Azospirillum sp. TSH100: one gene and its partner. The main gene of each other region encodes a partner of the protein of the gene in region 2 in a complex. Links are inferred from orthologs where the notes say so. Each region holds a gene or a part of one and is shown on either strand. Other genes may lie near its edges. The genes, in order: trxA and E6C72_RS13750.

Region 1 (16,837 bases), on a different replicon or contig from region 2:
CCATCGGCCCGGTCTGGCATTTCGACCTCTACCGCCTGTCCGGACCGGACGAGGTGTATGAGCTGGGCTGGGACGACGCGCGGGCCGAGGCGGTGGCGCTGGTGGAATGGCCGGACCGGCTGGGTCCGCTGCTGCCGACCGACCGGGTCGAGGTGACGATGGAGCATGACGGCCCGGACGCCCGCCGCGCCACGCTGACCGGCCATGGCGCGCTGGCGGCGCGGGTGGCCACCGCCGACTGGACCCTATGATGGCGGGTGTGAGTTCTGCGCGGCAGGCCGAGATCGCCGCCTTCCTGGCCGCCAACGGCCTGTCCGATGCGGCGCGGGAGCCTCTTGCCGGCGATGCCTCCGCCCGGCGGTACGAGCGGCTGCGCAAGGCCGATGGCGGCACGCTGATGCTGGTCGACACGCCGGCCCCGGCCGAAGACCTCGTTCCCTTCATCGCCATCGGCGCCGAGTTGGCCGCCATCGGGCTGTCGGTTCCCGGGGTGATCGCGTCGGATGTCGAGCGGGGGCTGGCAATCCAGGAAGATTTCGGTAGCGAAACATTTTCCCGCCTGCTCGCCGCCGGTGCCGATCCGCAGCCGCTCTATGAGATGGCGACCGACGCGCTGATCGCCATCCACCGCGGCTGGCCGGCGGGAGCGGCTGAAAGGCTGGCCCTGCCCGTCTACGATGCGGACCTGTTCATCGCCCAGACCCGGCTGTTCCTCGACGCCTATATGCCGGTGGCGCTGGGACGGCCCATGAGCGAAGAGGATCGTTCCGATTTCGATACGGCTTGGCGGACGGTGCTGGAACCGGTCTGTGCCGGGGCGCCGTCGCTCCTGCTGCGCGACTACCATGTCGACAACCTGATGCGGCTGGACCGGCCGGGGGTGAAGGCCGCTGGGCTGATCGACTTCCAGAACGCCGGCTGGGGGCCGCGGGCCTACGATCTGGTGTCGCTGCTGGAGGATGCCCGGCGCGACGTGGCGCCCGCTCTGGCCGAGGCGATGGTCGCGCGCTATCTCGCCGCCTTCCCCGACAGCGATGCCGCCGCCTTCCGCCGCGCCATGGCGGTGCTGGGCGCGGTGCGCCACACGCGGATCGTCGCCATCTTCGTCCGTCTGGCGCTGAGCCAGGGGCGGCGGTCCTACCTCGTCCATCTGCCGCGGGTCTGGCGCCTGCTGGAGGCCCAGCTGGCGAAGCCGACCCTGGCCCCGGTTGCCGCCTGGTTCGACCGCCATCTGCCGCCCGAGACCCGTGCCGCCTTCGTCGTTCCGGAGACGATCTGAGATGACCGTGACCATTCCAGAAGCCGCGCCCCAAATTGCAATGGTTCTGGCCGCCGGCCAGGGCCTGCGCATGCGCCCGCTGACCAACCACAGGCCCAAGCCGCTGATCCCGGTGCTGGGCAAGCCGATGCTCGACCATGCGCTCGACCGGCTGGCCGAGTCCGGCGTCGGCCGCGCGGTGGTCAACAGCCACTATCTGGGCGCCATGATCGGCGAGCATCTGAAGGACCGGACGGCGCCCGCGATCACCCTATCGCCGGAGGACACGCTGCTGGAGACCGGCGGCGGGGTGAAGAAGGCCCTGCCCCATCTCGGCACCGCGCCGGTCTATACGGTGAACGCCGACATCTTCTGGCTCGACGGGCCGATCCCGGCGCTGCGCCGGCTGGCCGCGCACTGGAACCCGGCGGAGATGGATGCGCTGCTGCTGCTGATGGCGACGACCAGGTCGGTCGGCTATGACGGGCTCGGCGACTATCACATGGACCCGCTGGGCGGGCTGACCCGCCGGGGCGAGCGCGAGCTGGCGCCCTTCGTCTATGCCGGGGTGCAGATCGTCAAGCCGGAGCTGTTCGCCGCCGACACGCCCGACGGCGCCTTCTCCACCAACCTGATCTGGGACCGCGCCCAGGCGGCGGGCCGGCTGTTCGGCCTTGCCCATGACGGGCTGTGGTTCCACATCGGCACGCCGGCCGGACTGAAGGAGGCCGAGGATCTGCTGGCCATTGGCGGCGTGCGGGCAGTGGCGCATTGAGGGCGGCGTTCGCCTATACTCGCCGGCAAGCAGCCCGTCCCTGGATCTGATCGCAGGCCCATGCCCCCCACAGTGACCCACCCCAAAGTCTACAGCATCCCCACGGGCGCCCCCTTCGTCGACAGGCTGGCGGCGGGGATCATGGAACGGGTCGGCGGCGACCCGATGGCGCTGGCCGGGGTCACCGTGTTGCTGCCGACGCGGCGCGCCTGTCGGTCCTTGCAGGCGGCTTTCCTGCGCCGCTCCGGCGGGCAGCCGACCCTGCTGCCGCGGATGGCGCCGCTTGGCGAACTCGACGCCGGCGACATCAGCCTGACCGAGGAGGAACTGCCCGACGTCCCGCTCGACCTGCCGGAGGCGATCTCACCGCTGAACCGGCAGATGACCCTGGCCCGGCTGATCCTGGGAGCCGAGGGGCTGTCGGCGACCACGGCGCAGGCGGTGCGGCTGGGCGCCGACCTCGGCCGGCTGATCGACGCGGTGTGGACCGAGCGCGCCGGCTTCGAGAAGCTGGAGTCGCTGGTGCCGGAGGATTACGCCGAGCACTGGCAGGTCACACTGAAGTTCCTGCGCATCATCACGGAGGTCTGGCCCGCCATCCTCGAGTCGACCGGCGAGACCGACCCGGCCAAGCGCCGCAACCTGGCGCTGGAGACGCAGGCCGCCCTGTGGCAGGCCGCCCCGCCGCCGGGCATGGTGATCGCCGCCGGCTCCACCGGCTCCATCGCGGCGACGACGGAACTGCTCTCGGTCATCGCCCGGCTGCCGCAGGGGGCCGTGGTGCTGCCCGGGCTCGACACCGGGGCCGACGACACCATCTGGGACGCCATCGCCGGGGACGAATCCCACCCGCAGCACGGGCTGTCGCAGCTGATCCGCCTTCTGGGCGTCGAACGCGCCGAGGTGCAGCCCTGGACCGACGCGCCGGAGCCGCGCGGCGCCCGCGCCCGCCTGATCGCCGAGGCGATGCGCCCGGCGGCGACCACCGAGGGCTGGCGCGAGCTGTCGGGGGTGGAGGCTTCGGCGCTGGACGGGCTGACCCGCATCGACGCCGCCACCTCGGAGGAAGAAGCGCAGGTCATCGCCTTGCTGATGCGCCATGCGCTGGAAACGCCGACCAAGACCGCCGCCCTCATCACTCCCGACCGCAACCTGGGACGCCGGGTCGCCATGGCGCTGGCGCGCTGGGGCATTCTGGTCAACGACTCCGGCGGCCAGCCGCTCGCCCACACCGCGGTCGGCACCTATCTGCGGCTGACGGCGGAGCTGGCGGCGAGCCGGGTCCATCCGCTGGCGCTGCTGGCGCTCGCCAAGCATCCGATGGCGGCGGGTGGCCGCGACTCGGCGGATTTCCGCGCCGCCGCCCGCGCGCTGGAGCGCATCGTGCTGCGCGGGCCCCGCCCGGCGGAGGGCTTCGACGGCATGCTGGCGGCGCTGGAGCAGGCCGACCGTTTCGACCATGAGGAGCAGCAGGAATTCCTGCGCACCTGGCTGGTCGACATCGGACAGCGCGCCGCTCCCTTCCTTGAGGCGCTGAACAACGAGACGCCGCTGGCCGACCTCGTGCGCGCCCATGTCGCCTTCTGCGAATCGCTGGCCGCCGATGACGCGCTGACGGGAGCGGAACGGCTGTGGCGCCAGGACGACGGCGAGGAGGCGGCGCGCTTCGTCCACGATCTGCTTGACGCGGCCGACGGCTTCCCGGCGATCCCGGCCAAGGATTACCCGGCGCTGCTCGATGCGCTGATGAGCGCGCGGGCGGTGCGTCCCCGCTATGGTCTGCACCCGCGCCTGTTCATCCTGGGGCCGATGGAAGCGCGTCTCCAGCATCTCGACCTGACCATCCTGGGCGGGCTGAACGAGGGCACCTGGCCGCCGGCCGCCTCCGCCGATCCGTGGATGTCGCGGCCGATGCGGCGCGATTTCGGCCTGCCCAGCCCGGAACGGCTGGTCGGCATGTCGGCCCACGACTTCGCCCATGCCTGCGGCGCGCCGGAAGTGGTGCTGACCCGCGCCGCGCGGGTGGAGGGCACGCCAACCGTGCCGTCGCGCTGGCTCCTGCGGCTGGAAACCGTGCTGAGGGCGCTGGATCTGGACGGCGTCATCGAGGAGCGCGGGGCCTGCTGGCTCGGCTGGGCGCGCGGGCTGGACGAGCCGGACCGGGTGCAGCCGGTGGCGGCGCCGGAGCCGCGCCCGCCGCTGGCCGCCCGGCCGCGCAAGCTGTCGGTGACCGAGATCGAGACCTGGATGCGCGATCCCTACGCCATCTATGCCCGCCATGCCCTGCGGTTGCGCGCGCTCGACCCCATCGCCGCCGATCCGGGGGCGTCCGACCGCGGCCAGATCATCCACGACACGCTCGACGCCTTCGTCCGCGACCATCCCGGCCCGCTGCCGCATGACGCGCTCGACCGGCTGATCGCGCTGGGGCGGGAACGTTTCGGTCCGCTGCTGCGCAGTCATCCCGACGTCTGGGCCTTCTGGTGGCCGCGCTTCGAGCGGGTGGCCGGCTGGTTCGTCGATCTGGAACGCGAACGCCGCCCCCGCCTGCGCCCGCTGGCGACCGAGGTGCCGGGGCGGCTGGAGCTGTCCGGCCCCGGCGGCCCCTTCACCCTGACCGCCAAGGCCGACCGCATCGACCGCGGCCCCGACGGGCTGGTGGTGATCGACTACAAGACCGGCACCCCGCCGAGCGCGCGGGAGATCGAGCTGGGTTTCGCCCCGCAGCTGCCGCTGGAGGCCGCGATTGCCGCCGCCGGCGGGTTCAGCGGGGTGGACAAGGGCGAGGTGGCGGAGCTGACCTTCTGGCGCCTGTCCGGCGGCGACCCGGCCGGCGAGGAAAAGCCGGTGAAGGGGGACCCGGCCGTATTGGGTGAAGAGGCACGGGCCGGTCTGGAGGCGCTGATCGCGCAGTTCGACGACCCGGAGACGCCTTACCGCTCGCGTCCACGGCCGGCGATGGCGCCGCGCTACACCGACTATGCGCACCTCGCCCGCGTGCAGGAATGGTCGTCGGGCGGCGGAGAGGGGGAATGATGGGAAGCACTCGGCTTCGGGAAGTTCCCCCTCTCCCCCCCGCCGTAAGCTCGGCTTACGGCGCCGACAGGCGAAGCGCAGCTTCGCCGAAAGGCGGGGAGAGGGTCGGGGTGAGGGGGAGGTGCGGCGTGATCTTTGGGGAAATCCTGCGGTGCATCCCCCTCACCCTAACCCTCTCCCCGGGGGGGAGAGGGGATAAGCCCCGGCGTCGGAATCTCCCCGCATGACCATGACCGATCTGTCCACCCGCAGCCTGCCGCTCGATCCCAACGTGGCGCAGCGGCGGGCGTCCGATCCGACGGCGTCGGTGTGGGTCGGCGCCTCCGCCGGCTCCGGCAAGACCAAGGTGCTGACCGACCGGGTGCTGCGGCTGATGCTGTCGGGCACGCCGCCGGCGCGCATCCTCTGCCTGACCTTCACCAAGGCCGCCGCGGCGGAGATGGCGATCCGCATCAACCGGACGCTCGGCCTGTGGGCCACCCTGCCCGACGATGCGCTGGAGGACCGGCTGGCCGACCTCTGCGGCGAGCGGCCGTCGATGGAGGCGCGGCTGAACGCGCGCCGCCTGTTCGCCCAGGTGGTGGACTGCCCCGGCGGTATGAAGATCCAGACCATCCACGCCTTCTGCCAGTCGCTGCTGCGCCGCTTCCCGCTGGAAGCCGAGCTGGCGCCGCATTTCGACGTGATGGACGACCGCACCGCCGACGGGCTGCTGACCGAGGCGCGCGACGCCGTGCTGCATGCCGGCCGGACCGAGCCGGACAGCCCGCTCGGCCGCGCCATGGGCCGCTTGACCGGCGAACTGAATGCCGAGGATTTCGCCGGGCTGCTGGCGGAACTGGCCGGCCAGCGCGGGCAGGTGGAGAAGCTGTTCGAGCGATTCCACGGGCTGGACGGGCTGATCGACGCCATCCACGACACGCTGAAGGTGCCGCCGGGCGTGACCGAGGAAACGATCCTCGCCCACGCCTGCCACGACGACCAGTGCGAGCCGCCGGCCCTGCGCGAGGCCTGCCGGGCGCTGTCGGGCGGCAGTGCCAGCGACCAGGAACGCGGCATCGCCATCCAGCAGTGGCTGGACGCCGCCGACCGCCGGGTTCGCGCCTTCGAGGCCTACAAGCGGCTGTTCCTGACCGCCGAGGGCAGCCCGCGCAAGACGCTGATGACCAAGAAGCCGGCCACCGCCTATCCGCAGGCGCTCTTGTCCCTGCAGAAGGAGGCGGAGCGGCTGGTCGAGATCTCGGGGCGGGTGAAGGCCGCCGGGGTCGCCGCCTCGACCACCGCGCTGCTGACGCTGGCGCAGGCGATGCTGGACGCCTACCGCGAGCGCAAGGCGGCGCGCGCCCTGCTGGATTACGACGATCTGATCCTGGCGGCCAACCGGCTGCTGAGCGGCGGCGACGGCAAAGCGCCGCGCGTGCCGTGGGTGCTCTACAAGCTGGACGGCGGCCTCGACCATATCCTGATCGACGAGGCGCAGGACACCAACCCCGACCAGTGGGCCATCGTCGCCTCGCTGGCAGGTGAGTTCTTCGTCGAGCTGGAAGCGGCGGCGCCCGACGGCAAGATCCGCACCGTCTTCGCGGTGGGCGACGAGAAGCAGTCGATCTTCAGCTTCCAGCGCGCCGATCCGGCCGAATTCGCCCGCATGCGCCGCCATTTCCAGGAAAAGGCGGAGTCGGCGCAACGGACATGGGCGGGGGTCGACCTCGACATCTCCTTCCGCTCGACCTCGGCGGTGCTGGAGACGGTGGACGCCGTCTTCGCGCTCGACCATGCCCGCGACGGCGTGGCGTCGGACGCCAGCCCGGTCATCCGCCACCGTGCCTTCCGCCGCGGGCAGGCCGGTCTGGTCGAGCTGTGGCCGCCGGTGAAGCCGGCCGAGGCGGTCGAGACGCCGGCCTGGGCGCCGCCGGTGGCGCGCGAGTCCGCCGATTCGCCGTCGGCCCGACTCGCCTCGGTGATCGCCGCGACGGTGCATCGCTGGATCGACAGCGGCGAGACGCTGGAGGCCAAGGGCCGGCCGGTGCGGCCGGGCGACGTGATGGTGCTGGTCCGCCGCCGCACCGCCTTCGTCACCGAGCTGGTCCGCGCGCTGAAGGACCGCGGCGTGCCGGTGGCCGGCGTCGACCGCATGGTGCTGACCGAACAGCTCGCCGTCATGGATCTGGTGGCGCTGTCCGACTTCCTGCTGCTGCCCGACGACGATCTGACGCTGGCCACCGTGCTGAAGGGGCCGCTGGTGGGCTTGAGCGAGGAGGCGCTGTTCCGCGTCGCCCATGGCCGGCGCGGCACGCTGTGGCGTTCGCTGGTGGCGCTGGCGGAGACCGAACCGGAGTTCCGCCCGGCCCGGCGCTATCTCGGCGACCTGCTGGCGCGCACCGACTTCTCCGCCCCCTACGAGCTGTTCGCCGGGCTGCTGAACCGGCCCTGCCCCGCCGACGATAGGTCGGGGCGCCGCGCGATCCTGAAGCGGCTTGGCCCCGACGCGCAGGATCCGCTGGAGGAGTTCCTGGCCGTCTGCCTCGCCTTCGAGAAGACCGAGCCGCCGTCCTTGCAGAACTTCCTCGCCTGGCTGGCGGCCAGCGACGCCGAGATCAAGCGCGAGCTGGAACAGGGCGGCGGCACCGTGCGGATCATGACGGTCCACGGCTCCAAGGGGTTGCAGGCGCCCATCGTCTTCCTGCCCGACACGCTGGGCAGCCCGACCCAGAGCCCGCCGATCCTGTGGCCGGACGACGACTGCCCGGTGCCGCTGTTCGCCGCCCGCCGGTCCCAGGAGGACGGGCTGTGCGCCGAAGCGCGGGCACGGGCCAACCGGCGGCGCGACCAGGAATACCGCCGGCTGCTCTATGTCGCGCTGACGCGGGCGGAGGACCGGCTCTACATCTGCGGCCACCAGGGCAAGCGCGAGCCGTCCGACGAGTGCTGGTACCGGCTGGTCGAGGAGGCGATGCGCGACAACGGCGTGCCGCACCCCTTCGACTTCACCGGCCTCTGCCCCGACGGCTGGGCGGGAGAGGGCTGGCGGCTGGTCGGCGCCCAGACCGCCGTGGTGCCCCGCCATGTCGAGGAGGAGGAGAGCACCGCCACCGAGCCGCCGCCGCCCTGGATCGCCGAGCCGCCGCCGGGCGAGCCGGAGCCGTCGCGCCCGCTCACGCCATCCCGGCCGGACGGCGAGGAACCGGCGGTGCGCTCGCCACTGGGCACCGATGACGGCCAGCGCTTCCGCCGCGGCTTGCTGGTCCACCGGTTGTTGCAGACGCTGCCCAACCTTGCCGAGGCGGCGCGGGAAGCCGCCTGCCGCCGCTTCCTCGCCCGCCCGGCGCACAAGCTGACGCCGGAACAGCAGGACGCCATCGCGCGGGAGACGCTGGCGGTGCTGAGCCATGCGGAGTTCGCGCATCTGTTCGGCCCGGACTCGCGGGCGGAGGTGCCGCTGGTCGGCGTGGTGGCACTGGGCGACGGCAGCCGGGCATTGGCCGGCCGCATCGACCGGCTGGCGCTGGCCGGCGATACGGTGTGGATCGTCGACTACAAGACCAACAGGCCGCCGCCGCGGGATCTGGAAGACGTGCCAATGGTTTACCGGCGCCAGATGGTGGCCTACCGCGAGGCGTTGCGCGCGGTCTATCCGGGGCGGCGGGTGCGCTGCGTGCTGCTGTGGACCGACGGCCCCTACACCATGGAGCTGCCGCCGTCGGTGCTGGACGCGGCGGCTGCCGGACTGGCACCAAGGGTTGGATGAGCAGCGGCCGGCGGATCACCCGAAAGATGGGGTGACTTGACCGGCCGGGCGCCTCCGCCCTACATTTTGCTCAATTCCACTGACGGGGCGATGGCCGCCGGCCTTTCACAACCGGTCCGCGGCGCTTCCGAATCCAGCACGAGGTCACATGAGCACCACCATCAAGGTTACCGACGACAGCTTCGAGCAGGACGTCCTGAAGGCCGACGGCCCGGTCCTGGTCGATTTCTGGGCGGAATGGTGCGGCCCCTGCAAGATGATCGCCCCGGCGCTCGACGAGCTGGCCGGCGAGTATGACGGCAAGGTCACCGTTGCCAAGCTGAACATCGACGAGAACCCCGGCACCCCGAACAAGTACGGCGTGCGCGGCATCCCGACGCTAATGCTGTTCAAGGGCGGCAGCGTCGCCGCCACCAAGATCGGCGCCCTGCCCAAGGGCGCGCTGTTCCAGTGGGTCGAATCGGCGCTGTAAGCGGTCCGACAGGTCCAGGTAAGGAAAAGCCCCGCCCGTGGTCACCATGGCGGGGCTTTTTCGTTGGGGATGATGATTTGAGACGACGTCAGCCCCTCACTGCACCTTCTTCTCCGCCTTATCCTTACCTGTCGCCCCTGCCACTTCCGCCGTGCGGGCGAGGTTGTCGGCGGCGGCGCGGCCCCATTCGCTGTCGGGGGCGACGCGGCGGGCCAGCGACCAGTCATCACGCGCAGCCACCAGATTGCCGCCCAGCGCCTTGACGTTGCCGCGCAGCAGGATCGCCTCCGGATCGCCGGGCTTGAGTTCCAGCGCGGAGTCGATGTCGGCCAACGCCTGCCGGTAGTTGGACAGCGCCTTGTGGGCGCTCGCCCGGTAAAGATAGGCGTCGGCCCGCTTTGGATCGCGCGTCAGTGCCGCGTCCAGATCGGCGATGGCGTCCCAGAAGCGCTCCCCCTCCGCCCGGGCGAAGGCGCGGTCGATCAGCAGGTCGACGTCGCCCGGCGTCTTGTCGAGTGCCGCGCTGTAGAGCCGCTCCGCCCGCGCCTGGTCGCCGGCGCGCAGCCACGCCCAGCCGGCGCGGCCGAGCAGCGAGGCGGAGGCCCTGGGATCGTCCTTGCCCAGTGTCGGCACCAGCGCCTCCAGCTGGGTACCGGCGGCCTTGAAGTCGCCGGCATGGAACAGCGCCAGCGCCTCGCAGAGCTTCGCGGAGTCGCCGCCGCCCTGCTCCTGCCAGCGTTTGGCGTCGGCGCGGGCGCCGTCGGGATTGGCCTCCGCCTTGGCGGCGCAGGCCTGAAGCTCGCGATTGCGGTCGAGAGCTGACGAGGCGCCGGCGGCAGGAGCGGTGGTAGCCGGAGCAGTGGCAGCCGGAGCAGTGGCCTGGGCCGCCGACAGGGGGGCCGGAAGGACTGCGAAAAGCCCCATCGCCAGCGCGGCGGAAAGGGAAGCGGCGGAAAGGTAGGGATTGCGTCGGGTCATGGTGCCTTTACACTCCGCCATCGCCGGGCGGGGCGCAAGCCCGCAGGCCCGTTCCCGCTGTTGCACAGTTCGCCGCCCCCGCCCCAACCGGAACCGCCCGTGATGACCGATCCCCGCCTGTTCGTCTTCGGCCTCGGCTACAGCGCCCGCGTCTTCGCCGACAGGCTGCGCGCCGAGGGATGGCGCGTCGCCGCCACCTGCCGCAGCGAGGAGAAGAAGGCGGAGCTGGAGGCCCAGGGCATCGAAGCCTTCCTGTTCGACCGCGGCCGGCCGCTGGCCGACGCTGCCGCGGCGCTGGCCGGCACCACCCATCTGCTGGTCAGCATCCCGCCCGACGGCAAGGGCGACCCGGTGCTGGACCAGCATGCCCGCGATCTGGCCGACCTGCGCACGCTGGACTGGGCCGGCTATCTGTCGACGACCGGCGTCTATGGTGACACCGGCGGCGAGTGGGTCAGCGAGGCGTCCTGGCTGAAGCCGACCGGCGAGCGGCAGAAGCGTAGGGTGGAGGCGGAACGCGGCTGGCTGAACCTGTACCGCCAGTATGGCGTGCCGATGCATCTGTTCCGGCTCGCCGGAATCTATGGGCCCGGCCGCAGCGCCATCGATTCCGTGCGCGACGGCATCGCCAAGCGGGTCGACAAGCCGGGTCAGGTCTTCTGCCGCATTCATGTCGACGACATCGCCAACACGCTGCGCGCGTCGATGGCGCGGCCGACGCTGGGCGCCATCTACAACGTCGCCGACGATCTGCCCAGCCCGTCGCACGAGGTGGTGGAGTATGCCTGCCGCTTGCTGGGGGTGGAGCCGCCGCCGCTGGTGCCGTTCGATCAGGCGGAAATGTCGCCGATGGCCGCCAGCTTCTATGCCGATTGCCGACGGGTGAAGAACGACCGCATCAAGCGCCAGCTCGGCGTTTCCCTGACCTACCCGGACTATCGCGCCGGGCTGGAGGCCCAACTGGCTGCGGGGCTCCAGCCAAGATCAGGGCAATAGGTAAAGCTAAGGTAACAAAGCAATTCCATGACATATTCCGATAATCACAATAAAAGCCGAAGACTCGCGTGGAATTAGCAAAAGATATTTAATAATCTCCCGGGATCATAAGCGTCCAGGCGACGACCATCCCGTGAGGTGTTGTGCGCATGAACAGCACGCCGACGGCCACCCTCTCCGCTCCAGCCGCAAGCCCATCGCCGGGCGGCGACGGTGTGGATGCCGCCGCCTTCCGCCGCCAGATGGACGAGGTCGTCGCACGCATTCCCATGCACGCCATCCGGTCGGTGCTGGACGCGGTCGAAGGGACCCCCAGTCCGAACGGCGAGCGGGCGCGGCATCTGCGCGATGCGCTGGTCGATCATTTCAACCGCTTGAGGCCGATGAAGGCGCGACGGCTCTTCACCAGCCTGTTCGAGCCCTTCCTGGTCGACGACCCCATCCTCTACCGTTCGGCCGAGTCGGTGCCGGCGCTGGTCCAGCGGGTGGACATGGGTGGCATCTGGGCGGCGCTGACCCGCTACGCCTTCCCGGGACTGGCGGCGGAGGTGCAGAGCCGCCTGGACGAGTTGTCGCGCGAAGCGATGCTGGACGCCGTTCTGGCCAGCCCTGACGCGATGGTGATGCGGGAGCTGATGCGCAAGGAGGCGCTGGACTTCCTCTACGCCATGGCCGCCGACCGGAAGCTGACCGACCGGTTCCTGGCGCTGGCCAATGACGAGGCACTGCACGACGCGAGGCTGCGCACCCAGTATCTCGGCCGCAAGGCGCCGATCGACGGCGATCTGCTGGGCTTCGTCCGCGCCCTGCTGGAGCACAACGAGGTGCTGGTGCCGCTGACCGAGCGCATGCGCCGCGACATCGATGAAATGCGGATAGGGGAGATGCAGGGCGCCGGTGACCCGCGCTCGGCGGAAGTGGATTGCCAGTCGGCGCTGATGGTCGGCTTCGTCCGCCGGGTGCGCGATCTCGGTCTGCCTTTCCGCGACCAGTCGCAGCTGCTGGCCTGGTTCGCCCCGCTCTACGGGCTGAACGTCAAGCGCCGCTACGACGTGTTCCTGCGTCATGTCCGCGAGCATGTCGGTTCGGGCGGACCGGCGGTGCGCGAGTCGCACCCGCTGCTACGCGCCCTGCTGTGCCATTTCCAGGCAGCCTGCACCGCCATCCGCGAGGTGGTGGACGGCATGTTCGGCGACATGGACATCTCAAATGGGGAGATTGGGGACGGTGGCGTGCTGTCCGCCCCTGTCCCCACCCGCGCCCTGCTGCACGAGGCGGTGGAGCGCTTCGACCGGGCGCTGACCGCGCTGGCCGGCACCGGCTTCCTGGCCAGCCGCTCCACCGGCCCGGCCTTGCGGGCGGAGCTGGCGGCGGTCAGCCGCGAGTTGACCGGCACGGTGATGCCGGCGCTGGCCGCCCGGCTGCAGGCGGCGATGAACGCCCGTCACGCTCCGGTTCCCGACCATGAGGACATCGTCTGGCTGCTGGAGCTGGTGTGGCGCTGGGGCCGCTATCTTGGCAACGCCGGCTACGCCAACCCGGAGCTGAAGTCGCTGCGCCTCTATGCGGTGGAGACCGGGCGCCTCGCCTTCATCCAGGCGATGAAGGCCGAACCGCAGGAAAGGCCGGCCCACCGCATGGCGCACATGCTGCGCATCCGCCGGCTGATGGCGGCGATGGACGAGACGGTGGACGGCTGGATCAGTCCGGTCAGCCAGGGTCTGCACCGGGTCGTTCACAGCTATCTGGACGGGGACGGGGAGATCACGGCCGACGAATGGACGGTGATCGATGCCTTCGTCGCAAGCGTCCGCCGCGAGCTGAGCCGGTCGCGCAACTGGCAGAGCGCCGACTTCGTCGACATTCTGCGGCTGCATGAGGGACGGCGGCGGGCGGAGGCGTGAATCCCCCTTCTGCCGAAGGCCTTGGCCGCAACAATTTGGTTCGACGCACCCGTCGATGTGGTATGATGCGCGCCCGCTCGGGGCGGGACGGCCGGACAACGGCCTGCAACCCCGGTGGTTCCGCTTTCCAGTCACTCCTCCCGCCGAGACGACGCCAGCATGAACATCACCATCGAACGCGCCGCCCTTCTCCGTTCCCTGGGTCACGTGCAGAGTGTGGTCGAGCGGCGGAACACCATTCCGATCCTGTCGAATGTCCTGCTGCGCGCGGGCGACGGCGAACTGTCGCTGGCCGCCACCGACATGGATTTGGAGATCGTCGAGACCGTCCCCGCGACGGTCGGCCGCCCCGGCGGGACCACCGCCCCGGCCCACACCCTGTTCGACATCGTCCGCAAGCTGCCCGACGGCAGCCAGGTGGAGCTGGACATCGGCGGCGACGGCACCATCCTGACGCTGCGCGCCGGCCGCTCGCAGTTCAAGCTGTCCTGCCTGCCGGTGGAGGACTTCCCACAGCTGTCCAGCGGCGAGCTGAAGCACAATTTCTCGGTCGCCGCCGCCGACCTGCGCGGTCTGATCGACCGCACCCGCTTCGCCATCTCCACCGAGGAGACGCGCTATTACCTGAACGGCATCTACCTGCACGCCGCCAAGAGCAAGATGGGCAGCCTGGAAACGCCGGTGCTGCGCGCCGTCGCCACCGACGGCCACCGGCTGGCGCGGGTCGAGATGCCGCTGCCGGACGGGGCCGAGGGTATCCCCGGCGTCATCATTCCACGAAAGACCGTCACCGAAATCCGCAAGCTGGTCGATGAGGCCGCCGACCGCATCGAGCTGTCGCTGTCCGACAACAAGATCCGCTTCGGCTTCGACAGCGTCGTCGTCACCTCCAAGCTGATCGACGGCACCTTCCCGGACTATGAGCGGGTGATCCCGGTCGGCAACGACAAGGTGATGGAAGTCGACGCCAAGCTGTTCGCCGCTGCCGTCGACCGCGTCGCCACCATCTCCACCGAGAAGAGCCGGGCGGTGAAGCTGTCGCTGGTCCGCGGTGCCCTGACCCTGTCGGCCACCAGCCCGGAATCGGGCAGCGCCACCGAGGAGTTGGAGGTCAATTACCAGGAATCCCCCCTGGAAATCGGCTTCAACTCTCGCTATCTGCTGGACATCACGCAGCAGATCGAGGGCGAGGGCGCCCAGTTCACGCTGGCCGACGCCGCGTCGCCGACCATCATCCGCGACGTCGCCGACTCCACCGCGCTCTATGTCCTGATGCCGATGCGCGTGTGATGGGGCTGCGGGGATCCTCCCCGCCCCAGGCGGAACGGACCAGTTGCAGCACACGGCAGTTTCGATGAGCGGCGGCAGCCCGGTGCCCGCCGCAACTCAGGCTTTGGCTCCGGCCCTTGCGGTCAGGCGGATGACGCTGACGCGTTTCCGCGGCTACGACTCCGCTCGGCTGGAGCCCGACCGCCGTCCCGTCGCGCTGATCGGCCCGAACGGCGCCGGCAAGACCAATCTGCTGGAGGCCGTCAGCTTCCTCGCCCCCGGCCGCGGCATCCGCGGCGCCCGGCTGGCCGAGGTGGAACGGCTGGGCTCGCCCCCCGGCGCGGGCTGGGCGGTGGCGGCGACGCTCGACACCCCGCTGGGTCCGGTGGAGATCGGCACCGGCCGCGAACCGCATGACGGCAACCGCGCCTCGGACCGCGACCGCCGGCTGGTCCGCATCGACGGCCACCCGGCCAAGGGCCAGACGGCGCTGGCCGACCATGTCGCCATGGTCTGGCTGACCCCGCAGATGGACCGCCTGTTTCTCGAAGGGTCGAGCGGACGGCGGCGCTTCCTCGACCGGCTGGTCTTCGGCTTCGACCCCGCCCATGCCGGCCGGCTGTCGCGCTATGAGCATGCGTTGCGTGAACGCGCCCGGCTGCTGCGCGACGGCCGTTTCGACGAGGGCTGGCTCGGCGCGCTGGAGGACCAGATGGCGACCACCGGCATCGCCGTCGCCGCCGCAAGGCGCGAGGTGGTGCAGCGGTTGCGCGCCGCCTGCGCCCGCTCGGTCGGTCCCTTCCCCGGCGCCGACCTCGCCGTCGCCGGCACAGTGGAGCAATGGCTTGACGAGGGCCCGGCCCTGGCGGCGGAGGATGCGCTGCGCGATAGTCTGCGCTCCGGTCGCCGTGCCGATGCCGACGGCGGCGGTGCGTTGGCGGGACCGCACAAGAGCGACCTCGCCGTCCGCCATGCGCCCAAGGACATGCCGGCCGGGCTCTGTTCCACCGGCGAGCAGAAGGCCCTGCTGATCGCCATCGTACTGGCCAACGCCCGGCTGCTGGCGGCTGAACGCGGCGCGGCGCCGATCCTGCTGCTCGACGAGGTTGCGGCCCATCTCGATCCCGACCGGCGTGCCGCGCTGTTCGGCGAAATCCTGGCATTGGGCGCCCAGGCCTGGATGACCGGCACCGACGAGGGGGTTTTCGACCCCCTTGGCGAGGATGCCCGCCGCTTCCACATCGAAGACGCCCACATCCGCCCCGGATAGGGGTGGAAATTCGGGCCAAGACCCAAAAAAAAGGCGTCTTCGCCCACGCTAAACCGCCGAATCCGCAACCGAATCTGTTATAGTCGACGCATGGCACAGGAAGCACTGAAGAACGACCTCCCGCAGTCGGAGCCCCAGCAGGCGGACTACGGGGCGGAGTCGATCACCGTTCTGCGCGGGCTCGATGCCGTGCGCAAACGCCCCGGCATGTACATCGGCGACACCGATGACGGCTCCGGCCTGCACCACATGGTGTACGAGGTGGTCGACAACGCCATCGACGAGGCGCTGGCCGGCTATTGCGACAAGGTCGAGGTCGTGCTGAACGCCGACGGATCGGTCACGGTGCGCGACAATGGCCGCGGCATCCCGACCGACATCCATCCGGAGGAAGGCGTCTCGGCGGCCGAGGTCGTGATGACCCAACTGCATGCCGGCGGCAAGTTCAACCAGAACAGCTACAAGGTCTCCGGCGGCCTGCACGGCGTCGGCGTGTCGGTGGTGAACGCGCTGTCCGAGACGCTCGATCTGCGCATCTGGCGCGGCGGCCGGACCTGGAGCATGCGCTTCCGCCACGGCAACGCCGAGGCGCCGCTGGCCGATGTCGGCGAGGCGCCGATGGTACCGGAGAAGGGCAAGCAGCTGTCGGGCACCGAAGTCACCTTCATGCCCTCGGCCGAGACCTTCACCAACATCGAGTTCGATTTCGCCACGCTGGAACACCGGCTGCGCGAGCTGGCCTTCCTCAACTCCGGCGTCCGCCTGCTGCTGACCGACGCGCGCGGGGTGGAGCCGAAGGTGCAGGACCTGCATTACGAAGGCGGCCTGGAGGCCTTCGTCAGCTGGCTCGACCGGTCCAAGACGGCGCTGCACAAGCCGGCGATCACGCTGAAGAGCGAGCGCCCGACCGAGCATGGCGGCGTGGTGACGGTGGAATGCGCGCTGCAGTGGAACGACAGCTACCACGAGACGACGCTCTGCTTCACCAACAACATTCCGCAGAAGGACGGTGGCACCCACCTCGCCGGCTTCCGCGCGGCGCTGACCCGCGCCATCAACAACTACGCGGCCGAATCCGGCATCGCCAAGAAGGAGAAGGTCAACCTGTCGGGCGACGACGCCCGTGAAGGC
Region 2 (12,876 bases):
GGACTCGCCCGCTACTACACCCATGGTCAGCCGATCAGCCGCCTGTCGGAGAGCTTCACCTGGATCGGCGCCGGCGCAACCCCGGTGATCGTCTTCCTGGTCACCGCGCTGATCTTCCATGTGGCGCTGCGCTACACCCGCTACGGCAAGTTCACCTACGCCATCGGCGCCAACGCCCAGGCCGCCCGCGTCTCCGGCATCAACATCGGCCGTCACCTGATCGTGGTCTACGGCATCGCCGGGCTGCTGGCCGGTCTTGGCGGCGTCATGACCGCCGCACGGTCCGCCACCGGTCAGGCCGGCATGGGCATGGGTTACGAACTGGACGCCATCGCCGCGGTGGTCATCGGCGGCACCTCCCTGACCGGCGGCGTCGGCCGCATCACCGGCACGGTGATCGGCACCGTGATCCTCGGCGTGATGACCAGCGGCTTCACCTTCGTCGGTATCGACGCCTATGTGCAGGACATCGTGAAGGGCGTGATCATCGTCGCCGCGGTGACCGCCGACCAGTACCGCATGCGTCGCCGGAAGAAGGCCTGATCGCCGCCACCGCGTTCCTCTCCGGTTCCCTGCGCACCGCTCCTGAAGAATTCACGGCTTCCTTGCCCGCCATCGTGCCCCCGAACCAGTCGGTGGGGGCCGATGGGGAAAGGGGCCTGTGTGCCCGGTCCCCGTCACCGGACCGGCATCCGGACTTAGCCCGGACCATCCCCGTGACATGCAGTCAACGAGCCTTCCAACCGATCCACCAATAAAGGACTGCCCGGCGGAGCCCCCGCAAGGGCCGTCCATCAACCAAGTGAGGAAACAAATGAAGCGTCCCCACCTGAAGCATGTGCTGGCCGCCTGCTCCGCCGCCGTGGTCATGATGTCGGCCTCAGCCTTCGCCACCACCATCGGCGTGTCGATGGCCTATTTCGACGACAATTTCCTCAACACGCTGCGTCAGGCGATGGCCGATCAGGCCAAGTCGATGCCCGACGTGAAGATCCAGTTCGAGGATGCCCGCGGCGATACCGGCCGCCAGCTGAGCCAGGTGCAGAACTTCGTCGCCCAGAAGGTGGACGCGATCATCATCAACACCACGGACAGCTCCGCCACCGGCCGCATGACCCAGATCATCTCGGCCGCCGGCATTCCGCTGGTCTACGTCAACCGCAAGCCGGCCGAGGACACTCTGCCCGAGAAGGTGGTCTTCGTCGGGTCGGACGAAAACGTCTCGGGCACGCTGGAGGCCGAGGAGCTGGCCAAGCAACTGAACTACAAGGGCAATGTCGCCATCATGATGGGCGAGCTCGCCACAAACGCCGCGGAACTGCGCACCAAGGGCGTGGAGAAGGTGGTCGCCAAATATCCCGGCATGAAGATCGTCCAGAAGCAGACCGCCAATTTCCTGCGCGCCCAGGCGCTTGACCTGATGAACAACTGGATCGTGTCGGGCGAGAAGATCGACGCGGTCGCCGCCAACAACGACGAGATGGCGATCGGCGCCATCCTGGCCCTGCAACAGGCCGGCATCTCGCCGAAGAAGGTTCTGGTCGGCGGCATCGACGCCACCGCCGACGCGCTGGCCGAAATGAAGGACGGCAACCTTGCCGTCACCGTGTTCCAGGACGCCAGGGGCCAGGGCCGCGGCGCGCTGGAATCCGCGGTGAAGCTGGCCAAGGGCGAGAAGGTCGAGAAGAACGTCATGGTGCCGTTCCAGCTCGTCACCAAGGACAACTACAAGCAGTTCATGGGCAACTGATTGGCAACTGACCGGCGCTCATGCGGATGGCGCCGGATCGTTCAGCCAAGGGGGCAAGGTCATGACGGATCAGGGCACGGGCGCTCCAACCAGCCGTCCATCCACTGGCGAACGCCGCGGTGCCGGGATCCGCGGCCGTCTTCTCGCCGCTTTCGGTGCGGTCGCCGCCACCAGCGTCCTGGCGGGCGGTGTCGGCTGGCTCGCCTTCGACATCATCGAAAGCCGGGTCGATCGGATCGCCGGCGTGACCTTGCCCTCCCTCACCACCGCCCAGCGGATGGCGGAGGAAAGCGCCCGGATGGCCGCCGCCGCCCCGGTTCTGGCAGCGGCGGCCAGCCAGCAGGACCGCAAGGCCCTGATCGACGATCTGGCCGGCCGCGCCCGCCGTCTCGGCGAGGCGACCGACCAGCTGGAGAGCGCCTACCCGCAGGACCCCCGTGTCGAGGCGCTGCGCGGGCGGCTGCGGGCCATGTCCGACACGCTGGCCGCGCTGGATCGGCTGGTCGAGAGTCGGCTCGACGTGGCGGAGCGGTCGGCCGGCAGGCTGGCCGCTCTGACCGCCACCCATCACCGTTTTCTGGGCGAACTCGGCCCTCTGATCGAGGCCGGCGCCGCCGACACGCGCGGTGCCGCCACCCAGGTCGGCAGCGTCACCGGGCGGGAGCTTCAGGCGATGACCGCCGCCGGCGCCGATCTGGCGAGCAGCTATGACTTGCGGGCCAGCATGGCGTCGATGGCGCTGAACCTGACCCGTGCCACCGGTGCCGACACCCCCAGCATTGTCGATACCTATGAACGGGGCTTCCGCCGGTTGAGCGATCAGCTGGCGCCGCTGCTGACTGCGGCGGAGGTGCCGGGTGGCGAGTCGGTTCGCCGGGCGGTGCAGCGCCTGATGGAGTTGGGCGGCAGCACCGGCGGCGATGACGGCGCCTTCGCCATTCGCCGCCGCCAGTTGAAGGGCGGCCTCGATCAGACCGACGCCGCAGGGCTGGAGGACCGCGCCCGCGTCTTGCGCAGCGAGGTCGAACGGCTGGAGATTTCCGTGCTGGGCAAGCTTCAGCTCCATGTCCGTGAAAGCCGAGACAATCTGGAAAAGGCGCAGGCGACTCTGCGCAGCGACATCGGCAGCGCGGTCGACACCCTTCTGAGCCAGGGTCTTCCCACGCTTCGTCGCCGGCTGGAGTTGGCGGCGGCGGGCAACCTGATCGCCGGCACGCTGGCCGAGGCCGGCAGCGCGCCGTCGGAGGAGCGGCTGACGGCGCTGCGTCCGGTCTATGACGCGGCCGCGCGTGACCTGGCTGCCCGTACCGCCGGTGAATTGACTGATCTGGCCGGATTGCTGATCGCCTTCGGCAGCGGCGACGACGGTCTGTTCGCCCTGCGCACGCAGGAACTGACGCTTGCCGCCCAGGAAAATGTGGCGCTGGGCGAAGGCCGCACCATCGCCGAACAGCTGGGGACGGAGGTCGCCTCCCTCGTCGCCGCGGTGGCGGAGGATGCCGAACGCTCTGCCCGCACCACCCACGACGCCATCGGCCAAGGCCGCCGCTGGCTGTCGGGACTGGCACTGTTCAGCGTGTTGGGGACGGTGCTCATCGTCTGGCTCTATGTCGGACGGCGGATCGTCGGGCGGTTGATCCGCCTGGAAGGCGCGATGCGCGCCATTGCCGGTGGAAATCTCGATACCGCGGTGCCGGCGCGTGGCCAGGGCCGCGGGCGGGACGAGATCGACGCCATGACCGGCGCGCTCGCCGTCTTCCGCGACAATGCGCTTGCCACCCGCAACGCCGAGCAGGCCGCGGCGGCGGACCGGGAGCGCGCCGCCCAGGAGCGTCGCGGCGTCCTGCTCGATCTTGCCAGCCAGTTCGAGGCGTCGGTGAAGGAGGTGGCGGACAGCGTCGCCGCCATGGCCGGCACCGTGCATGAGGGCGCCGACAGCATGACCCGCAGCGCCGGCCGGACCAGCAGCGAGGCCACCAGCGCGCTGCTCGCCTCCAGCGAGGCGAGCGCCAATGTGGAAAGCGCCGCCGCTGCCGCGGAGGAGTTGGCGCGCTCCATCGAGGAGATCGCCCGTCAGGTCAACCGCTCCGCCGGGATCGCCCGCAACGCGGTGGAGGATGCCGGCCACACCAACCGGGTGGTCGACGCCCTGTCCGGCGCCACCGGGCGGATCGGCGAGGTGGTCGGGCTGATCAACCAGATCGCCACCCAGACCAACCTGCTGGCGCTGAACGCCACCATCGAGGCGGCGCGGGCGGGAGAGGCCGGCAAGGGCTTCGCCATCGTGGCCGGGGAGGTGAAGGCGCTCGCCAACCAGACCGCGCAGGCCACCGGGGAGATCGCCGACCAGATCGCCACCATCCAGGCGACGACGAGGCAGGTGGTCGAGGCCATCCAGGCCATCGTCCGCACGGTGACCGCCATCGACGAGATCTCCGGCAGCATCGCCGCGGCGGTCGAACAGCAGGGGGCCGCCACCCAGGAGATCGCCCGCAGCGTTGCCGACGCAGCCCGCGGCACCAGCCGCAGTTCGGCCAGCATGCGGTCGGTCACCGACACCGCCGAACAGACCGGTCGGTCGGCGGGCGACCTGCTCGCCGCTTCGCAGAGCATGACCGGCCAGACCGCCCGCCTGCGCCAGGAGGTCGACAATTTCCTGGGCGCCGTCCGTCGGCGGTAGACGGTGCCGTCGGCCGGCGCCTGCAAATGACAAGCCCCCCGCCCGGCTCGCCGGACGGGGGGCTTCTTGCACAGAACGACGTGCCGTCAGAAGTTGCTGGTCAGCGTGACCAGGAAGGTGCGCGGCGCGCCGGGGGTGATGTTGTTGTTGCTGTTGGCGGTGCTGTAATACTTGCGGTCGAACAGGTTCTGCACGTTCAGCTGGGCCTTCACGTTGTCCGTGACGTTGGCGTAGACCGCCGCGTCGAAGCGGGTGTAGCCCGGCAGGGTCACCGTGTTGTCGGCACCGGCATAGACCTTGGTCTGGTGGATCATGCCGATGCCGGCGCCGAACATTTCGGTGATCTGGTACTTGTTCCACAGCGAGAAGCTGTGGCGCGGGACCAGCGCCACGCTGGCGCCGCTGGCCGCACTGCTGGTCGTGCTGGTGATCTCGGCCTTCTGGAGCGTATAGCCGCCGGCCACCTGCCACTTGTCGGTGATGTTGCCGCTGACGCCCAGCTCGAAGCCGCGGGTGCGCTGGCTGCCGGTCTGGACGGTCAGGGCCGGGTTGTTCGGATCGGGGGCCGAGGTGTTGGTGCGGTCAAGCTGGAACAGGGCGCCGGTCACCGACAGGTTCGCCAGAACATCCCACTTGGCGCCGATTTCCCAGTTCGTGAACTTCTCCGGCTCCAGATTGGCCGAGGTGGTGGTCAGGGTGGTGAACTGGTCGCCGGAGCCCGGCAGGTAGGACACGCTGTAGCTGGCATAGAGCGACAGCGGCTGCACCGGCTTGAACACCACGCCCAGGCGCGGCGACCACATGGTGTCCTGGCGGCTCAGCTTCTGGCCGTTGCGGTTGTTGGTGTAATCGATGTCGAAGCGCTCGAAGCGCAGGCCGCCGATGACCTGGAACTGCTCGGTCAGCTCGACCTGATCCTGGACATAGCCGGCGGCGGTGGTCACCGTGGCGCTGCTGTTGGCGTCGGTGGCGCTCTGCCGCCAGGTGGTCGGGCCGCGGTAGATCGGGTTGGACAGCGGCACCGTCACCGAGGTGGCGTTGCCGAAGAAGGCGGTGTTGCGGAACTGGTCGGTCTTCTGCCGGCCGATCTCGACGCCGGTCACCACCGTGTGCTTCACCGGACCGGTGTTCAGCTTGAAGATGGCGTCGGTCTGGTTGACGAGGTTGTCGCGCTCGATCGAGTGGTTGTAGCCGGACAGGCTGACCGTGGTGCCGGCCGCATTCACCGCACCGGCGAAGACGTTCTGGTAGATCTTGTCGTAGTGGGCGTAGCGGAAGCGGTCGCGGATGGTGATGTTGCTGGTGATCTCATGTTCCACCGTGGCGTCGACCGCGTTCGATTCGACGGTGGAGAAGCTGTTGTCCGGGTTGCCGAAGAAGGTGGAGGTGCTGGTGTTGAGCGGCACCCCGCGATAGGAGGGGACGCCGCGGTCGGCGGTGCGGTCGTCCTTGAAATACTCGTAGCTCAGCTTGATCTTGGTCTTGTCGCCGGGCGTGAAGGTAACGGTCGGGTTGATGCCGATCCGTTCGACATTCACGCTGTCGCGGTAGCTGTCGGAATTCTCGTACATGCCATTCAGGCGCACGGCGAAGTCCGGCGTCACCGCCTGACCGACATCGCCGGTAACACGGCGGGTGTTGTAGGAGCCGGCGCGCACGCTGAACTCGCGCACCGGCTGGCCATCGGCCTCCTTCTGCACGCGGTTGATGACGCCGCCCCCGCCGCCACGGCCGAAGATCATGGCGTTGGAGCCCTTCAGCGCCTCCACCCGGTCGATGTTGTAGAGGTCGCGGAAATACATGGCGTCGTCGCGCACGCCATCGAGGAAGAAGCTGGCCGTCGTGCTGTTGCCGCGGATGGTCAGCTGGTCACGGTTGCCCTCGCCCTGGCCGGCATTGACGCCGGGCATGTAGCGCACGACGTCGGCCATGCTCTGCATCGCCTGATCCTTGATCAGCGTCTCCGGCACGACCGAGATCGACTGCGGCACGTCCTGCAACGGCGTATCGGTCTTGGTTGCCGAAGTGCTGCGCTTGGCGACATAGCCCTGCACCGGCTCCGTCCGCTGCTCCGCTCCGGTCACCGTGACCGGACCCAGCACGGTTGCCGAATCCTGCGCCTGCTGAGCCTGTACGGTGACGGCGCCCCCCAGCGCCACTCCCGCCATTGCCACAGCCATCATCGACGCCTTCACCGCCGCCTTCACCGCAGTCGTGCGCAGCAGGATTGCCCGCTCCCGACCCTGCGTACCCATCTGCCGCTTACCCCCCAACATGCCCCTCATCAGCCAATCTTTCCTTTCGACATCACGAAAATGCGACTTATTCGCATATGCACGAACGTCATACGAAAGAATGGCGGGACGGGGCAAGGAGTTTTGCGAATAATTCCTATTATCTGAGGCTGGGTGCGACAATGCGGACCAGGGACCGGATCGATCCAGCCCTTTGGGGGGCCTTTGGCGATAGCAAGACTTCAATGGAGGGTTGCAATATCAGCCATCGTTATGCCTCGTCTGCCATAGCGACGACTGCCCGCCTCGCGATTTGCTGTTGTGGACCGGTACACGCATGCGAAAAGGGCGGGATGCCGAAGCACCCCGCCCTGATTCTTTCCGCCCCATGTCGTCTCAGAGGTCGCCCATCGACCGGTCGATCTCCCACACCAGACGGTCGGCCAGCTTGATCGAGCGGTCCAGATCGGTGGGGCTCATGCCCAGGCCGGGATCCTCGATCACCGGGAAGCTCTCCGCCCGGTCGACACCCAGTCCTTTGGCGCTGACCAGCACCTCATAGCTGCGGTTGTCCTCGTTGAACAGGCATTCGGTTTCGAAGCCGCGGGCATCGCTTTCGGCCCACATGATCGCTTTGCTCATGGTCTCAAATCCTGGCAAGAAGGGTTTCGTCACTTGGCAAGCGCCGCGTCCTTGCGCGTGGCGGACTTTCCGGCGGGCTTGACCTCGACCGGTGCTGCGTCCTGGGCCGACGGCTCGACGTAGGCGCGGCCGTAGTAGCTGTCGATCAGCAGTTGCCTGATCTCGGCCACCAGCGGATAGCGCGGGTTGGCGCCGGTGCACTGGTCGTCAAAGGCGGCTTCCGCCAGCGCATCGACCTTGGCGAGGAAGGCCGCCTCCGGCACCCCCGCCGCCTGGATCGAAGCCGGGATGTCCAGCGCCCGCTTCATCTCCTCCACCCAGGCCACCAGCTTCTCCACGCGCTCATGGTCGCGGCTGCCGCCCAGGTCCAGATGCCGGGCGATCTGCGCATAGCGCGCCACGCCCTTGGGACGGTCATACTGGCTGAAGGCCGTCTGCTTGGTCGGGATGTCGGCGGCGTTGTAGCGGATCACGTTGGCGATCAGCAGCGCGTTGGCGATGCCGTGCGGGATGTGGAACTCGGCCCCCAGCTTGTGCGCCATCGAATGGCAAACGCCGAGGAAGGCATTGGCGAAGGCGATGCCGGCCAGTGTCGCCGCATTGTGCACCAGCTCCCGCGCCTTCGGATCCTGCGAGCCGTTGCGGTAGGCCGACGGCAGGTTCTCCTTCAGCAGCTTCAATGCTTGCAGAGCCTGACCGTCGGAATACTCGTTCGCCACCACCGAGACATAGGCCTCCAGCGCGTGGGTCACCGCGTCGATGCCGCCGGCCGCCGTCAGCCCCTTGGGCATGTCCATGACGAGGTTGGCATCGACGATCGCCAGCGTCGGCGTCAGCTCGTAGTCGGCGATCGGGTATTTGGTTCCCGTCCGCTCGTCGGTCACCACGGCGAAGGGCGTCACCTCCGACCCGGTGCCCGAGGTGGTCGGCACCGCCACCAGCTGTGCCTTCACGCCCAGCTTGGGGAAGGTGTAGATGCGCTTGCGGATGTCCATGAAGCGCAGGGCGAGGTCCTCGAACGCCACTTCGGGCGCCTCGTACATCACCCAGATGATCTTGGCCGCATCCATCGGCGAGCCGCCGCCGAGCGCCAGGATGACGTCGGGCTGGAAGGCGTTGGCGAGCGCCACGCCCTTGCGCACCACCGCCAGCGTCGGGTCGGCGTTGACCTCGAAGAAGGTCTCGACCTCCAGCCCCAGCGACTTCAGCACGCGGACGCTGTCGTTGACATGGCCGTTCTCGAACAGGAAGCGGTCGGTGACGATCAGGCAGCGCTTCTTGCCACGCAACTCCTCCAACGCGAAGGGCAGGCAGCCGCGGCGGAAATAGATCGATTTGGGCAGCTTGTGCCACAGCATGTTTTCCGCCCGCTTCGCCACGGTCTTTTTGTTGATCAGGTGTTGCGGCCCGACATTCTCCGAGATCGAGTTGCCGCCCCAGGAGCCGCAGCCCAGCGTCAGCGACGGCGCGAGGCGGAAGTTGTAGAGATCGCCGATGCCGCCATGGGAGGACGGCGTGTTGATCAGGATGCGGGCGGTCTTCATCTTGTCGCCGAAATGGCGGATGCGGTCCTGCTTCTGGTCCTGGTCGGTGTAGAGCGCCGAGGTATGGCCGATGCCACCGAGCGCCACCAGGGCGGCGGCCTTGTCGCAGGCTTCCGCAAAGTCCTTGGCGCGGTAGAGCGCCAGGGTCGGCGACAGTTTCTCGTGGGCGAAGGGCTCGGTATCGGCGATGTCGGTGACCTCGGCGATCAGCACCTTGGTGGCGAGCGGGACGTTGAGGCCGGCCATGGCGGCGATGGCATGGGCGGGCTGGCCGACGATGTCGGCGTTCAGATGGCCGTCGGTCAGCAGCACCTTGCGCACGGCGTCGGTCTCGCGGGGCGACAGGATGTAGCCGCCATGGTGGGCGAAGCGGTCGCGCACGGCGTCATAGACGGCGTCGACCACCACCGCCGACTGTTCGGACGCGCAGACCACGCCATTGTCGAAGGTCTTGGACATCAGGATGGAGGCGACGGCACGCTTGATGTCGGCGAACTCGTCGATGACGGCCGGGGTGTTGCCGGCACCGACGCCGATGGCGGGTTTGCCCGACGAGTAGGCGGCCTTGACCATGCCCGGCCCGCCGGTGGCGAGGATCAGGTTGATGTCGGGATGGTGCATGACGGCGTTGGAGAGTTCGAGCGAGGGTTCGTCGATCCAGCCGATTATGTCGTCGGGGGCGCCGGCTTCGACCGCGGCGGCCAGCACCAGACGGGCGGCTTCGCAGGTCGATTTGCGGGCGCGGGGATGGGGGGAGAGCACCAGACCGTTGCGGGTCTTCAGCGCGATCAGCGCCTTGAAGATGGCCGTCGAGGTCGGGTTGGTGGTGGGGACGATGCCGCAGATCAGGCCGACCGGCTCAGCGATGGTCAGGATGCCGGCGTCGTTGTCTTCCGATAGGACGCCGCAGGTCTTGTCGTCCTTGTACTTGTTGTAGATGTATTCGGCGGCGAAATGGTTCTTGATGACCTTGTCTTCCATCACGCCCATGCCGGTCTCCGCCACCGCCATCTTGGCGAGCGGGATGCGGGCGTTGGCGGCGGCAAGCGCCGCGTTGCGGAAGATCAGGTCGACCTTCTCCTGCGGATAGTCGGCGAAGCGCGCCTGCGCCGCCTTCACACGCGCAATCAGGGCGTTCAGGTCGGAAAGGGTTTTAACGGTCGTGACCATGATCGGGCGTCTCCCGTCGGGTGTCGCCATGAGGCCGGTTTCCCGGCCCGGAACCCCCGAATCTCTCGGTTCCAAGCGGTATGTAGGAAACCTACATCCCGCTTGGAACCGGTGCAAGAGTGGTCATACCACCTGTCGCGAGATTTGATCTGGATCAGATCAGGCGGAGCCTATGCTGAGGCGCCTTCTTCAGGATGCGCTTTGGAACCTCGGAACCGGTTGTAAAGAGCTTGAGTGCCGCGATGTAGTTTAACTACATTATGGCGCTGCAACAAAAATCTGCGATCGGCCGCAGAAGAAACCGGTCGACAAGCAGGGGTCATGCCCCCGTCTGCCCTTCGTACCATGGCTTGGTTGCCTTGACGATGCGCACCACCGACAACATCACCGGCACTTCGACCAGCACCCCGACCACGGTGGCGAGTGCGGCGCCGGAACCGAGCCCGAACAGGCTGATGGCTGCGGCCACCGCAAGCTCGAAGAAGTTGGAGGCCCCGATCAATGCCGCCGGCGCCGCCACGCACCAGGCCACCCCGAACCGTCGCGACAGCCAATAGGCCAGCCCGGCGTTGAAATAGACCTGGATCAGGATCGGCACCGCCAGCAGCAGGATGACCAGCGGCTGCACCAGGATCTGTTCGCCCTGGAAGCCGAACAGCAGCACCAGCGTGGTCAGCAGAGCCAGCAGCGACACCGGCTGGATTCGGCCGAGCACGCGGGTCAGTGCCGGCTCGCCGCCGGCCGCCAGCAAACTGCGCCGCCACAGTTGGGCGGCCACCACCGGAATGACGATGTAGAGCAGCACCGACAACAGCAGCGTGCCCCATGGCACGGTGATCGATGCCACGCCCAGCAGCAGACCGATGATCGGGGCGAAGGCGAACACCATGATGAGGTCGTTCAGCGCCACCTGACTGAGGGTGTAGTGCGGTTCGCCCTCGCACAGGTTCGACCATACGAACACCATGGCGGTGCAGGGGGCTGCCGCCAGCAGGATCAGCCCGGCGATGTAGGAGGAAATCTGCTCCTGCGGCAGCAGCGGGGCGAACAGATGCCCCACGAACAGCGTGCCGAGCAGCGCCATCGAGAAGGGCTTGACCGCCCAATTGATGAACAGTGTCACGCCGATGCCGCGCCAGTGCTCCTTGACCTGCCCAAGCGCGCCGAGGTCGATCTTCAGCAGCATCGGCACGATCATCAGCCAGATCAGCACGGCGACCGGCAGATTGACCTGGGCGACTTCTGCCGCCGCGATCGCCTGGAACAGGCCGGGCACCAGATGGCCGAGCGCGATGCCGGCCACGATGCACAGCGCCACCCACAGGCTCAGATAACGCTCGAAATTGCCCATGGCGGGACGAGCCGCCGGGGTGGACTGGATGTCGGCGGTCATGGATTTACCCCTCCCGCTCTACGCTTCTGCCCGTGCCATGTCGTCCATCCTGCGCTTCAGCGCCATGCGGTCGAGTGACGCGATGGGCAGGCTGGCGAAGGCCTGGATGCGGCGTTCGATCTGGCCGAACACCGTGGCGGTGAGGGCGGCCTTCTCCGCATCGCTGCCCTCGGCGCTGGACGGATCGGCGAAGCCCCAATGGGCGCTGATCGGCTGTCCGGGCCACACCGGGCAGACCTCGCCGGCCGCGTTGTCGCAGACGGTGACGATGAAATCCATCCGCGGGGCGTCGGGGGCGGCGAACTCGTCCCAGCTCTTGGAGCGCAGGTCGGCGGTGGGGAAGCCCAGCCGTTCCAGAAGGTCACGGACATACGGGTTGATGCGCCCCGATGGCTGGCTGCCGGCGCTGAAGCCACGGAAGTGCCCCTTGCCTTCCCGGTTCAGCAGGCATTCCGCCATCATGCTGCGGGCGCTGTTGTGGGTGCAGAGGAACAGCACGTTATAGACGCGGTTCTCGGCCATTCTTCGCTCCGTCTTTTTGGATGTCAGCAGCCGCAGCGCGGGCGTGCGGTGGTCTTTTCGGTGTTGGCCGCGTCCGGCGTCGGTGCGCAGACCGCAATGCAGATGTTCGCATCGGCCGACCGGCCGCAGCAGTTTTCCGACAGGAAGCCGACGATGCCGGTCATCCGGTCGAAATCAGCCGAGTAGATCAGCGACCGGCTTTCCCGCCGCTGCACGATCAGTCCGGCATGGGTCAGGGTGGACAAATGGAAGGACAGGGTGGCCGGGGCCACCACCAGCGCCTCCGCGATCGATCCGGCGGAACGTCCCTCCGGTCCGGCCTCCACCAGCAGGCGGAAGATGTCCAGCCGCGTTTCCTGGGCCAGCGCCGCCAGCCCGGCCAGCACATCCTTCTTCTCCATGCCGACACCCCAAAATTCGACGATTCCCTAAACATAGAAATGTCAGTCGCGACCTCCGCCGTCAAACGACAGTTCCATGACAATCGAAGTAATCTTCGCTCAGGCGCCTGCGCGAGGCGGGATGCTGAAAAACAGAAGGCCTCCGCGGCTGTGCCGGCGGAGGCCTTCGCAGGATGAAGCGGGCTGGTGGAAGCGGGTTTAGAAACCGATGATGCCGGTCATCCAAAGCAGGATCACGATGATTCCGGGAACACCGAGAAGCCAAAGCAGGATAGGCATGCGTCTCCTCCATATTCAGATGGACAGGCTGCAAGAGCACTGCTCTTCGATGCTGCTGACTCAACGAAACGACTTGCCGATCTGTTCCATCGATTTTCCTGCTACGCCCAGGGTTCGCGGAAAATTTTGTTGGTACCGCCCATGGCGCCGGCCGCGATTGCGCCGCCGCCGCGATCACGACCTCAATCCTCCAGCAACGACCGCTCGGCGGCGATGATCGACACCAGGGCGTCCATCACCGCCCGCACCCGAGCCGACCGC

What was found.
Region 1: the proteins of E6C72_RS13750 (region 2) and trxA are in contact, whole or in part, in an NMR structure (PDB 2IPA), measured with the Bacillus subtilis proteins. The link is inferred for Azospirillum sp. TSH100 from one-to-one orthologs.

What each region holds. Positions count from the first base shown.
Region 1 is NZ_CP039634.1:1,044,745-1,061,581, reverse strand. The notes cover bases 7,835-10,627. They hold trxA (thioredoxin TrxA), read left to right. Parts: upstream 7,835-8,965; coding sequence 8,966-9,289; downstream 9,290-10,627. Other genes in these bases: E6C72_RS05060 (SDR family oxidoreductase), read left to right, coding at 10,370-10,627; E6C72_RS05065 (hypothetical protein), read right to left, coding at 9,386-10,267; addA (double-strand break repair helicase AddA), read left to right, coding at 7,835-8,817. In the rest of the region: tRNA (adenosine(37)-N6)-threonylcarbamoyltransferase complex ATPase subunit type 1 TsaE, read left to right, coding at 1-251; E6C72_RS05090 (aminoglycoside phosphotransferase family protein), read left to right, coding at 251-1,279; E6C72_RS05085 (nucleotidyltransferase family protein), read left to right, coding at 1,281-2,033; double-strand break repair protein AddB, read left to right, coding at 2,094-5,069; more of addA, read left to right, coding at 5,293-7,834; more of E6C72_RS05060, read left to right, coding at 10,628-11,263; E6C72_RS05055 (hypothetical protein), read left to right, coding at 11,413-13,167; dnaN (DNA polymerase III subunit beta), read left to right, coding at 13,327-14,457; DNA replication/repair protein RecF, read left to right, coding at 14,522-15,706; gyrB (DNA topoisomerase (ATP-hydrolyzing) subunit B), read left to right, coding at 15,797-16,837. UniProt on the Bacillus subtilis protein: Participates in various redox reactions through the reversible oxidation of its active center dithiol to a disulfide and catalyzes dithiol-disulfide exchange reactions.
Region 2 is NZ_CP039635.1:230,884-243,759, reverse strand. What follows is about bases 10,184-12,876. They hold E6C72_RS13750 (arsenate reductase ArsC), read right to left. Parts: upstream 11,936-12,876; coding sequence 11,432-11,935; downstream 10,184-11,431. Other genes in these bases: E6C72_RS13740 (LysR family transcriptional regulator), read right to left, coding at 12,798-12,876; E6C72_RS13745 (helix-turn-helix transcriptional regulator), read right to left, coding at 11,959-12,336; arsB (ACR3 family arsenite efflux transporter), read right to left, coding at 10,340-11,413. Outside these bases: E6C72_RS13785 (ABC transporter permease), read left to right, coding at 1-543; E6C72_RS13780 (sugar ABC transporter substrate-binding protein), read left to right, coding at 815-1,750; E6C72_RS32620 (HAMP domain-containing methyl-accepting chemotaxis protein), read left to right, coding at 1,812-4,430; E6C72_RS13770 (TonB-dependent siderophore receptor), read right to left, coding at 4,517-6,685; E6C72_RS13765 (hypothetical protein), read right to left, coding at 7,061-7,306; adhE (bifunctional acetaldehyde-CoA/alcohol dehydrogenase), read right to left, coding at 7,336-10,020. UniProt on the Bacillus subtilis protein: Catalyzes the reduction of arsenate [As(V)] to arsenite [As(III)]. In vitro, can dephosphorylate para-nitrophenyl phosphate (pNPP).